2 regions of the Clostridium sp. JNZ J1-5 genome follow, and region 1 is predicted to be linked to the other one. Evidence: a T-box and tRNA genes for the amino acid it is inferred to sense, from the RefSeq annotation. Region 1 holds a T-box; the other holds one or more tRNA genes.
The links. The T-box of region 1 lies ahead of pheS (phenylalanine--tRNA ligase subunit alpha). A T-box ahead of a tRNA ligase gene usually reads a tRNA of that ligase, here a tRNA-Phe.
Positions count from the first base shown of each region.

Region 2: it has a tRNA-Phe gene. The T-box ahead of pheS (phenylalanine--tRNA ligase subunit alpha) is inferred to sense a tRNA for this amino acid. The anticodon was not compared.

Region 1 is NZ_CM132773.1:610,497-616,844, reverse strand. Features, by position in the region: gene rpmI (50S ribosomal protein L35) at 1-138, shown strand, start outside; gene rplT (50S ribosomal protein L20) at 173-532, shown strand; gene ACWW38_RS03105 (TrkH family potassium uptake protein) at 633-1,967, shown strand; gene ACWW38_RS03100 (potassium channel family protein) at 1,979-2,638, shown strand; gene ACWW38_RS03095 (TrmH family RNA methyltransferase) at 2,661-3,458, shown strand; T-box leader at 3,561-3,775, shown strand; gene pheS (phenylalanine--tRNA ligase subunit alpha) at 3,882-4,901, shown strand; gene pheT (phenylalanine--tRNA ligase subunit beta) at 4,938-6,348, shown strand, end outside.
Region 2 is NZ_CM132773.1:2,080,027-2,086,374, reverse strand. Features, by position in the region: rRNA gene ACWW38_RS10225 (16S ribosomal RNA) at 1-1,256, opposite strand, end outside; gene ACWW38_RS10220 (peptidyl-prolyl cis-trans isomerase) at 2,072-2,812, opposite strand; tRNA gene ACWW38_RS10215 (tRNA-Lys) at 3,037-3,112, opposite strand; rRNA gene rrf (5S ribosomal RNA) at 3,118-3,234, opposite strand; gene bcp (thioredoxin-dependent thiol peroxidase) at 3,579-4,049, shown strand; tRNA gene ACWW38_RS10200 (tRNA-Phe) at 4,177-4,252, opposite strand; rRNA gene rrf (5S ribosomal RNA) at 4,258-4,374, opposite strand; rRNA gene ACWW38_RS10190 (23S ribosomal RNA) at 4,486-6,348, opposite strand, start outside.

The DNA.
Region 1 (6,348 bases):
AAGCTTAAAAGAGCTAAAGCTTTTAAAAGCCACATATTAACTAAGAAATCTTCTAAAACAAAGAGAAATCTTAGAAAAGGTACACTTGTATCTGAAACTCAAGAAAAGGTAATGAAGAAGTTATTACCATACCTATAATAAATATTGTTTGTAACAAAGGGAGGTTTATTTAATGGCAAGAGTAAAAAGAGCTGTACACGCTCGTAAAAAACATAGAAAAATATTAAAGCTTGCAAAAGGGTTTTACGGAAGAAGAAGTAAGACTTTTAGAATAGCAAATCAAACAGTTATAAGAGCAATGAATTTTGCTTATGTTGGCAGAAAGTTAAAGAAAAGAGAATTCAGAAGACTTTGGATAGCAAGAATAAATGCAGCAACAAGAATGAATGGACTTTCATATTCAAAATTCATGAATGGAATGAAGCTTGCTGGAATAAATATGAACAGAAAAATGCTTTCAGAAATAGCTATAAATGATCCAAAGGCATTCTCAGAATTAGTTGAAGTAGCTAAAAAACAATTAAATGCTTAATATAAAATGCGGCTTGTATAGCTGCATTTTATTTATTATTTTGACAAAATAAGTTTAAGTGCTATAATCTTAATAAACGCAGAATTTAGGGGTGTTTGATTTGCAAAATAAATATAAAAAAAGGCTTGCACCTGTCCAAATATTAGCCTTAGGATTTGGTATAGTTATAATGGCAGGAACTCTTTTACTGATGCTGCCTGTATCTTCAAAAGAAGGTATAGTAACTCCATTTATTGATGCGTTTTTTACGTCTACTTCAGCAGTTTGTGTAACTGGTCTTGTTACATTAAATACAGCTGAACATTGGAGTTATTTTGGATCTACTGTAATAATAATGTTGATTCAAATTGGGGGACTAGGTTTCATGTCCTTTGCTACTTTATTTGCTCTTATTTTGGGAAAGAGGATTACCCTAAAAGAGAGAATGGTAATGCAAGAGGCTATGAATTCATTTTCACTTCAAGGACTTGTAAAATTAGCAAAGTATATTCTTATATTCACTTTTTCCGTTGAAGGAATAGGTGCATTATTTTTATCAACGAAATTTATTCCTGAACATGGATTTTTGAAAGGACTATATTTTAGTATATTTCACTCTATATCCGCATTTTGTAATGCAGGATTTGACCTTACTGGGAATAGTTTAGTTCCATACGCTGATAATGCAGTAATAATACTAACTATATCTGCCTTAATAATTACAGGTGGATTAGGGTTTGCAGTATGGGCTGAGATATATAATTATAAGGGAATGGGAAAGCTTTCTGTTCACTCTAAGCTTGTAATTTCAGCAACTTTAATTTTAATAGTTGGTGGATGGATTTTGATGTATATATTCGAAATGAAGAATCCAGGGACTATACAAAATATGTCTTTAAAGGGGAAATTATTATCCTCGCTTTTTGCATCTGTATCACCGAGAACCGCTGGATTTAATTCCATATCTACTGCAGATATGACTCTAGCTGGAAAATTTTTAACTATAATTTTAATGTTTATTGGTGGTTCACCTGGAGGTACTGCTGGAGGAATAAAAACAACCACTGCAGGTATACTTTTAATGACTGTAATATCCGTATTTAAAAATAGAGAAGATGCTGAGATTTTTGGTAGAACTATAAGCAAAAATTTAGTATATAAATCATTTGTTATTTTAACATTAGCATTGTGTCTTGTAATAGGAGAAACTATGATATTATCCTTTACTGAAAAGGGTGCCTCATTAGAATATATACTATACGAAGTTACCTCCGCTTTTGGAACGGTAGGACTTACTTTGGGACTTACACCAAACCTTAGTGTTATTGGTAAAGTGCTCATAGCTCTAACTATGTATATCGGCAGAGTAGGGATTTTAACATTGCTTTTAGCATTGGCACATAAAAAGCATGGAAGTTCAATAAAATACCCAGATGGGAAAATATTGGTTGGATAGAGGTGGATTTAATGAAAAAGAGACAATTTGTAGTAATTGGTCTTGGAAGATTTGGAAGTTCAATTGCAAAAACACTTTACTCATTAGGTAATGATGTATTAGCAATGGACTTAGATGAAGAAACTGTTCAAAGTATATCAGAGAGTGTTACTCATTCAGTTCAAGCTGATGGTACTGATGAAAATAGTTTAAGAACATTGGGAATAAGTAATTTTGATGTAGCAGTAATAACAATAGGATCCAATGTTCAAGCAAGTATTATGACTGCTCTTTTAGTAAAAGAATTTGGGGTTAAGCACACAATTGCTAAGGCTAATAATGAGCTCCATGCAAAAGTATTAAAAAAGATAGGAGTAGATAGAGTAATATTCCCTGAAAGAGATATGGGAGTAAGAGTTGCTCACAATTTAGTCTCAGCTAATATATTAGACTATATTGAGCTATCCTCTGATTATAGTATAGCTGAAATTGTAAGCCCGGAAGAATGGAATGGAAGTACTTTGAAAGATTTAAATATGCGTTCAAAATACGGAATTAATGTTATGGCATTAAAGAGGAATAATGAAGTTAATATTTCTCCATCAGCAGATGATATTATACAGCCAGGAGATATTATTGTAGCTATAGGTGGAATAGAAGAATTAAATGAACTTGAAAATAAAATAAAATAAAACCATAAGAAGGTGACCTTGTTTGACTTTAATTGAAAGCAGAGAAAATTCTTTAATAAAAGATATAAAAAAACTACATAAAAAAAAATATAGACTAGAAAAAGGTCAGTTTTTAGTGGAAGGTTTTAGATTTGTTCAAGAAGCATTGGAATCATCTTTTTGTATTCCTTATCTTCTTATTAGTGAAAAATTTCAAGATAAATATTATTCATTAAATATGGATAATATGATTAATAAAGATACTAGAGTTTATCTAGTTAAAGATAATATATTTAAAGAATTGTGCAATACTGATAATCCTCAAGGAATTATAGGAGTCGTAAATAATAAAAAAATAGAGATAGAAGATAAAGAAGGATTTTATGTGTTAGTTGATAAGGTTCAAGATCCGGGAAATATGGGCACAATAATAAGAAGCGCTCATGCTAGTGGTGCACTTGGAGTTATTGTGACTAGAGGAACTGTGGATCTATATAATGATAAAACTTTAAGATCTACTATGGGATCTATTTTTAACATTCCTGTAATAGAGGATAATTCATTTGAGAATATAAAAAAATTAAAAGACAACGGATTTAAATTTATAGTAAGTTCCTTAGATACAAATAATAACTTTTATGATATTGATTTAACTGGAAAAGTTGTGATCTGTATAGGAAATGAAGGAAATGGAATAAGTGATGAAATTTACAGGATAGGTGACGAAAAGGTTAAGATACCTATGCCTGGAGGTGCAGAATCTCTAAATGCTGCAGTAGCTGCCAGCATTATGATGTATGAGATAGTTAGACAGAATAGTAGCAGTATATTAAAAGTGTAAAAAGTATTTGAAATTTTATATTTATATGGTTATAATAATATTTAAGTTTACAAACTTCATATAAATGAAGTTTTGATTGAAAAACTAAGCTAAAAGTAAATATATTAAACAGTGATTGAGAGAGTAGATATAGGAATTTTTCAGGGAGGAAAAGCCAGGGACTGGAAGCTTTTTTAAAAGGAATATATTGAAGTTCACTCAGGAGTTCTAATTGTGAATATAGTAGCAATTAGCGGTAAAGCCGATAATTTTTAAAGAGAACTATAGTTTTTCTATAGTTAACAAGGGTGGTAACGCGGATACACTTCGTCCCTATTATACAGGGATGAAGTGTATTTTTTTTATGCCGTTATCTCCCACTTTAAAAGTGGGAGTATTACGGCTGGTAGTCATCAGATAAATTGAAATGAAAGGAGTATTAAAATGAGAGACAAATTAGAGCAAATTAAAAAAAGCGCTTTAGAAGATTTAAAAAGTATTACTACGAAACCAGAACTTGAAAAGATTAGAGTAAAGTATCTTGGAAAAAAAGGTGAACTTACCCAAATATTAAGAGGAATGGGAAAGTTAACATCTGAGGAAAGACCTATTGTAGGTAAGATTGCTAACGAAGTAAGAGAAAGTTTAGAGCTATTTATAGAAAATGCAGCAAAAGAAATTAAGGATAAAGAAAAAGAATTAAGATTAAAAAGTGAAATAATAGATATATCTATGCCTGGAAGAAAACAAATTGTAGGTAAGAAAAATCCTTTAGAATTAACTTTAGAAAATATAACAGATATATTCATATCTATGGGATTTTCAGTAGAAGAAGGTCCTGAGGTAGAAAAGGATTACTACAATTTTGAAGCGTTAAATATACCTAAAAATCACCCGGCAAGAGGAGAACAAGATACTTTTTACATAAATGATGATGTAGTTTTAAGAACTCAAACATCACCAATACAAATAAGAATTATGGAAAATCAAAAACCTCCAATAAAAATGATTGCACCAGGAAAAGTATATCGTTCAGATGCAGTAGATGCTACTCATTCTCCTATATTCTATCAAATAGAGGGATTAGTAATAGATAAAGGTATAACTTTTGCAGACTTAAAGGGAACTCTTGAAATGTTTATTAAAAAAATGTTTGGAGATAAGATGGAAACAAAGTTTAGACCTCATCATTTCCCATTTACTGAACCATCTGCTGAAATGGATGCTACTTGCTTTGTCTGTGGAGGAAGTGGATGCAACGTATGTAAGAATAGTGGGTGGATTGAAATTTTAGGATGCGGAATGGTTCATCCACAGGTTTTAAGAAATTGTGGAATAGACCCAGAAGTATATAGTGGCTTTGCTTTTGGATTTGGACTAGATAGAATGGTTATGCAAAAATATGAATTAGATGATATAAGATTATTATACGAAAGTGATATGAGGTTTTTAAATCAATTTTAATATTAGAAATTATAACTAAGACTAGGAGGTAATAGAATGAAGGTACCAGTTAATTGGCTTAAAGATTACGTAAATATAGATATAACACCAAAAGAATTGGGAGATGTATTAACACTATCAGGATCTAAAGTAGAAGAGGTAATTGTAACTGGAGATGTTGTGGATAAGGTAGTTACAGGTAAAATATTAAAAATAGAAAAACATCCAGAAGCAGAAAGACTTTCAATATGCCAAGTAGATATAGGGGAAGCAGAACCAATACAGATAGTTACAGCTGCAACCAACATGAAAGAAGAAGACATAGTTCCTACTGCTCTTCATGGATCAACTTTAGCAGATGGAACTAAGATAAAAAAAGGTAAGTTAAGAGGAGCTGTTTCTAATGGTATGTTCTGTTCAGAAGAAGAATTAGGAATAGCAGGGGATGAACCTGTACATGGGCTTATGATTCTTCCAGTGGATGCACCAATCGGTAAGGATATAAAAGAAGTTATAAATATGCAAAAGGCTATTATAGATTTTGAAATAACATCTAATAGACCTGATTGTTTAAGTGTAATAGGTATTGCAAGAGAAACAGCAGCAACCCTAGGAACAGAATACAAAATGCCGAGTTTAGAGTATAAGGCAAAATGCAGTGACAAGATTGAAGATAGAATAAAAGTAGAAATAAAAGATAAACTTTGCAGAAGATATATGGCTAGAGGAGTTAAAAATATAACTATTCAGCCATCTCCACAATGGATGCAGGAAAGACTTTTAGAAGCAGGAGTTAGACCAATTAATAATATAGTAGATATTACTAACTTTGTTATGATAGAGCTTGGTCAGCCAATGCATGCTTTTGATAGAAGAGAAATAACTTCTAATAGTATAGTAGTAGAAAGAGCAAGTGGGGGAGAAAAATTTACTACATTAGATGGAGAAGAAAGAATTCTAGATACAGAAGTTCTTAACATAAAAGATGGAAATAGAACTATAGGTCTTGCTGGAATTATGGGAGGACTTAATTCTGAAGTAAAGGATGATACTTCTGAAATTGTCTTTGAATGTGCAAACTTTGATGGAACTAATATAAGGATATCATCAAAAAAATTATCATTAAGAACAGAAGCATCAGCTAAGTTTGAGAAAGATTTAGATCCAAACCTAGTTGAAACTGCCATGAATAGAGCATGTCATCTCATTGAAGAATTAGGTGCTGGAGAGGTAATGGAAGGAACTATAGATATTTATCCAGAGAAGTTAGAGCCACACACATTAACTGTAAGTTCAACTTGGGTAAATAAGTTCTTAGGAATTGATATTAGTAAAGAAGACATGAAGAGCTATTTAGATAGATTAGATATAAAGACTACATTACAAGAAGATAATTTGGTTATAAACGCTCCTACATTTAGATGCGATATAAATATAAAAGAAGACGTGGCTGAAGAAATTGCTAGAA
Region 2 (6,348 bases), 1.5 Mb from region 1:
ATAAGTTTAGCTCCCCCTCGCGGGATTGCATCTCATTGTACCGGCCATTGTAGCACGTGTGTAGCCCTAGACATAAGGGGCATGATGATTTGACGTCATCCCCACCTTCCTCCTGGTTAACCCAGGCAGTCTCGCTAGAGTGCTCAACTTAATGGTAGCAACTAACAATAGGGGTTGCGCTCGTTGCGGGACTTAACCCAACATCTCACGACACGAGCTGACGACAACCATGCACCACCTGTCTTCCTGTCCCCGAAGGGACTTCCTCAGTTACGAGTAATTCAGGAGATGTCAAGTCTAGGTAAGGTTCTTCGCGTTGCTTCGAATTAAACCACATGCTCCGCTGCTTGTGCGGGTCCCCGTCAATTCCTTTGAGTTTTAATCTTGCGACCGTACTCCCCAGGCGGAATACTTATTGCGTTTGCTGCGGCACCGAGGGTGGTACCCCCCGACACCTAGTATTCATCGTTTACGGCGTGGACTACCAGGGTATCTAATCCTGTTTGCTCCCCACGCTTTCGTATCTCAGCGTCAGTTATAGTCCAGAAAGTCGCCTTCGCCACTGGTGTTCTTCCTAATCTCTACGCATTTCACCGCTACACTAGGAATTCCACTTTCCTCTCCTACACTCTAGACACCCAGTATCAAATGCAGCTCCCAGGTTAAGCCCGGGGATTTCACATCTGACTTAAATGTCCGCCTACATACTCTTTACGCCCAGTAAATCCGGACAACGCTTGCCACCTACGTATTACCGCGGCTGCTGGCACGTAGTTAGCCGTGGCTTCCTCCTTGGGTACCGTCATTATCGTCCCCAAAGACAGAGTTTTACAATCCGAAGACCTTCATCACTCACGCGGCGTTGCTGCGTCAGGGTTTCCCCCATTGCGCAATATTCCCCACTGCTGCCTCCCGTAGGAGTCTGGACCGTATCTCAGTTCCAATGTGGCCGATCACCCTCTCAGGTCGGCTACGCATCGTCGCCTTGGTGAGCCGTTACCTCACCAACTAGCTAATGCGCCGCGGGCCCATCTCAAAGCGGATTACTCCTTTGATTATCTCTTCATGCAAAGAGATAATGTTATGCGGTATTAATCTCCCTTTCGGGAGGCTATCCCCCACTTTGAGGCAGGTTGCCCACGTGTTACTCACCCGTCCGCCGCTAATCCATTCCCGAAGGAATTTCATCGCTCGACTTGCATGTGTTAGGCACGCCGCCAGCGTTCGTCCTGAGCCAGGATCAAACTCTCAATTTAAAAGTTTAATCTTACTCAAATTTATTGACTGGCATTTCTTTTTACCTTAATTCTGTTTAATTTTCAAAGACCATTTCTGTTGCTGTCCCTTGACAGCTTATTCATTATATCAATTCGAAACTTTATTGTCAACAACTTTTTTGAATTTTTTTAATCTTTTCAAATTCATTAGCTGTTTCCAGTTTTAATATTACTGGGTCGCCCTTGCGACGACATTGACTATCTTATCATAAATTATAATGCCTGTACTATAATAATAGTTAATCATATGAAATTATCTTCTTAAATCTTTAATTTTCTTCATATATCTAAACTTTTTATCAACTGATACTCCTGGTAGAGTATATTATGTTTTAGTGAATTATATTATATTGCCTTATCTTATTTATATTAATATTAGATTATGTTTTAAATAGATGCTAACATAAATATATGTTTAATATCTAATCTAAAGAAAACCTGCTTAGATATTAACATATTCACAAGTTTCTTTTGAGTCATAAATTATATATAGTTTATATAATTCAATTTACATTTTATTATATGGAGATGGTATGCTAGATTTTATTGAAAGACTCTGTGTAGGAATAGGACTTAGCTATATACTAGTGTAGGTATGCTAAAAATTATAGTGTATATGACTACAATAAAAAAGGACTATAAATAAATTTGTGCAAAACCAACTCTACCTACTGTCCTCTTTAAATATACAATAATCTAAATATTATATTAAAAATAGTTTTGTATTAAATATATTATTTTTTAACATATAAAAAAGAATATGCTATTACACATATTCTTTTTATATTTATTAATTACATTTCAACTGAATATTTTTTCTTTAACTCTTCTGTAAAAGACATGTACTTAAAGTTTTGTCTTTCTTGGAAAATTTGTGATTTTATCATATCTTTAACTTCATTAAAAGGTCTTACTGAAGCCTCTTGCTTATCTTCAACTTTTATTAAATGGTATCCAAATTGAGTTTTAACTGGCTCACTTAAAACTCCTACTTCTATCTTAAAAGCAGCTTCTTCAAATTCAGGAACCATTTGTCCTTTACCAAATCTACCCAAATTTCCACCTTGTGCTTTTGATGGACAAGTTGAATACTTTTCTGCTGCTTCCTCAAATGCAAGACCGCCATTTATCTTAACCATTACTTCTTTTGCTAATTCTTCAGAATCTACAAGTATATGGCTAGCAACTACAGTATCCCCTGTCTTAAACATTTCTTTATTAGCTTCATAGTATTCTTCTACTTCTTTATCTGTAACTTCTACTTCATTAATTACCTTTTCTATGGCCATTTGAGTCAAAATTTCTCTCTCTACTATTGCTAATCTCTCTTTAAATTCTTCTAAATTCTCCATCCCCACTTCTTTACCATAGTTATAATATAATTCAAAAGAAACAAGTTGCTCTAATAATTGTTGTTTGCCTTGTTCACTAAGTAAAAAAGATTGTTTTTCTCTTGGAAACTTTTGAACTGCTAATTGAATATCTGCTTCTGTTATTTCTCTTCCATTAACTTTAGCTAAAACTTTATTTTCCATATATAAACTCCTTTAAAATTATTTATGGGCAAAATCCCCACTTACATATGATATCATAATAGAGTATGTATATATAACCCTTTACTAAAGATTTTCAATAGTTGTTAAACTAATAGGAAATCTAATATACTAAAATACAATGTCTACAAATCATTGTATTTAATTTCTTATTTAAAATATAATATAAATTTAAAAAGCACATCTTAATTTAATAAGATGTGCTTTGGTGATCCACCGGGGAATCGAACCCCGGACAACTTGATTAAAAGTCAAGTGCTCTACCGACTGAGCTAGTGAATCATATTACCTGGCTACGACCTACTCTTCCACACCGTCTCCAGTGCAGTACCATCGGCGCTTTGAAGCTTAACCTTCGTGTTCGGAATGGGTACGGGTGTTGCCTTCAAGCCATAATAACCAGATGCATGATTTGCCAAAATCTTCGATTTTGCTAACAAATCAGTACTCATCAGCTATGCTGAGGAGTTTCCTTAATTGAATGCCGTTATTGTCTAACGCCAGACACAATAGCTATTATATCAACATTAATATAACTTGTCAATAAATTTTTATACTTTTTATTTAAAATATATAACTTATCATATTTCTATTACATCCACTTATTTTATCATTAACTTTTCACTTGATATTAATACTAACTTTTATTATATAGAATACATAGAGTTATGAAATACAGTACAGCTATTGCTAAATGATAATAATTATTATATAATATTTTATAATAATTTGATTTCGAGGTGATTATATGAATAATTTAGAAATAAAGGAAGGTACTATTGCTCCTGATTTTTCACTAATAGGTTCAGACGATAAGCAGCATAAACTTAGTGATTATAAAGGTAAAAAAGTAATTCTATATTTTTATCCAAAGGATAATACTCCTGGATGCACAAGAGAAGCTGAATCTTTTAGAGATAATATAGATAGTTTTAATGCTTTAAATACAATTGTCCTAGGAGTAAGTAGGGATTCTCTAACATCACATGATAAGTTTATATCTAAATTGAATTTACCATTTGTACTTTTATCTGACTCTGATGAAAAAGTAGTTAATCTATATGGCGTATTAAAAGAAAAGACTATGTTTGGTAAAACATCAATGGGCATTGAAAGAAGTACATTTATAATTGATGAAGATGGCATAATCGAAAAAATATATAGAAAAGTTAAAGTAAATGGTCACGTTGAAGATATTTTAAAACATATAAACAAATAACTTTTTTATAAACATTACGTATTATATAGAATATGATTTATTGTCTAATAGCTTAGGAGGTATTAAATATATACCTCTTTAATTTATGTATAGCAAAAGATCCTAACTACATTGTAGTTAGGATCTTTGGTGGCTGGACCAGGAATCGAACCAGGGACACGAGGATTTTCAGTCCTCTGCTCTACCGACTGAGCTATCCAGCCATATTACCTGGCTACGACCTACTCTTCCACACCGTCTCCAGTGCAGTACCATCGGCGCTTTGAAGCTTAACCTTCGTGTTCGGAATGGGTACGGGTGTTACCTTCAAGCCATAATAACCAGATGCATGATTTGTCAAAATCTTCGATTTTGGTAACAAATCAGTACTCATCAGCTACGCTGAGGAGTTTCCTTAGAGAGATTGTTCTCTCAAAATTGCACAGTGAATTAATATTTGATCAAGCCCTCGATCTATTAGTATCAGTCAGCTTAATGCATTGCTGCACTTACACCTCTGACCTATCAACCTGGTAGTCTTCCAGGGATCTTACTAGCTTACGCTATGGGAAATCTAATCTTGAGGTGGGCTTCACGCTTAGATGCTTTCAGCGTTTATCCCTTCCCGACATAGCTACCCAGCTGTGCTCCTGGCGGAACAACTGGTGCACCAGAGGTCAGTCCATCCCGGTCCTCTCGTACTAAGGACAGCTCCTCTCAAATTTCCTACGCCCACGGCGGATAGGGACCGAACTGTCTCACGACGTTCTGAACCCAGCTCGCGTGCCGCTTTAATGGGCGAACAGCCCAACCCTTGGGACCGACTACAGCCCCAGGATGCGACGAGCCGACATCGAGGTGCCAAACCTCCCCGTCGATGTGGACTCTTGGGGGAGATCAGCCTGTTATCCCCGAGGTAGCTTTTATCCGTTGAGCGATGGCCCTTCCATACAGAACCACCGGATCACTAAGCCCGACTTTCGTCCCTGCTCCACCTGTATGTGTCGCAGTCAGGCTCCCTTCTGCCTTTACACTCTACGCGCGATTTCCGACCGCGCTGAGGGAACCTTTGGGCGCCTCCGTTACCTTTTAGGAGGCGACCGCCCCAGTCAAACTGCCCACCTAGCAATGTCCTGTGACCAGATTCATGGCCGCCAGTTAGAATTCCAGTACTATCAGGGTGGTATCCCAAGGACGACTCCACGAAAGCTGACGCTCTCGCTTCTAAGTCTCCCACCTATCCTGTACAGACAATACCGAAATTCAATGCTAAGCTACAGTAAAGCTCTACGGGGTCTTTCCGTCCAACCGCGGGTAGCAAGCATCTTCACTTGCACTTCAATTTCACCGGATTTGCTGCCGAGACAGTGCCCAAATCATTACGCCATTCGTGCGGGTCGGAACTTACCCGACAAGGAATTTCGCTACCTTAGGACCGTTATAGTTACGGCCGCCGTTTACTGGGGCTTAAGTTCACACCTTCGCTTGCGCTAAGCATTCCCCTTAACCTTCCAGCACCGGGCAGGCGTCAGCCCCTATACATCAGCTTACGCTTTAGCAGAGACCTGTGTTTTTGATAAACAGTTGCTTGGGCCTGTTCACTGCGGCCTGCTCTCGCAGGCACCCCTTCTCGCGAACTTACGGGGTTAATTTGCCGAGTTCCTTAGCAGCAATTCTTCCGACGGCCTTAGGATTCTCTCCTCATCTACCTGTGTCGGTTTGCGGTACGGGCACCAATTTGCTCCATAGAGACTTTTCTTGGCAGCGTGGAATCAGATACTTCGCCAAAATAGGCTCCCCATCACACCTCAGGCTCAGTTGAGCGGATTTGCCTACTCAACACCCTAAGTGCTTAGACGCACATCCAATAGTGCGCACATCCTATCCTCCTGCGTCATCCCATTTGTCAAACGCATTTTGGTGGTACTGGAATATCAACCAGTTGTCCATCGCCTACGCCTTTCGGCCTCGGCTTAGGTCCCGACTAACCCTGGGAGGACGAGCCTTCCCCAGGAAACCTTAGATATTCGGCCAACAGGATTCTCACCTGTTTTTCGCTACTTATGCCAGCATTCTCACTTCTGCACTGTCCACCACTCCTTACGGTATGGCTTCAACCTGTACAGAAAGCTCCTCTACCACGTGTCGTTAGACACATCCATAGCTTCGGTGGTAAGTTTGAGCCCCGTTACATCTTCGGCGCAGGATCTCTCGACTAGTGAGCTATTACGCACTCTTTCAATGAGTGGCTGCTTCTAAGCCAACATCCTAGTTGTCTTAGAAATCCCACATCCTTTACCACTTAACTTACACTTTGGGA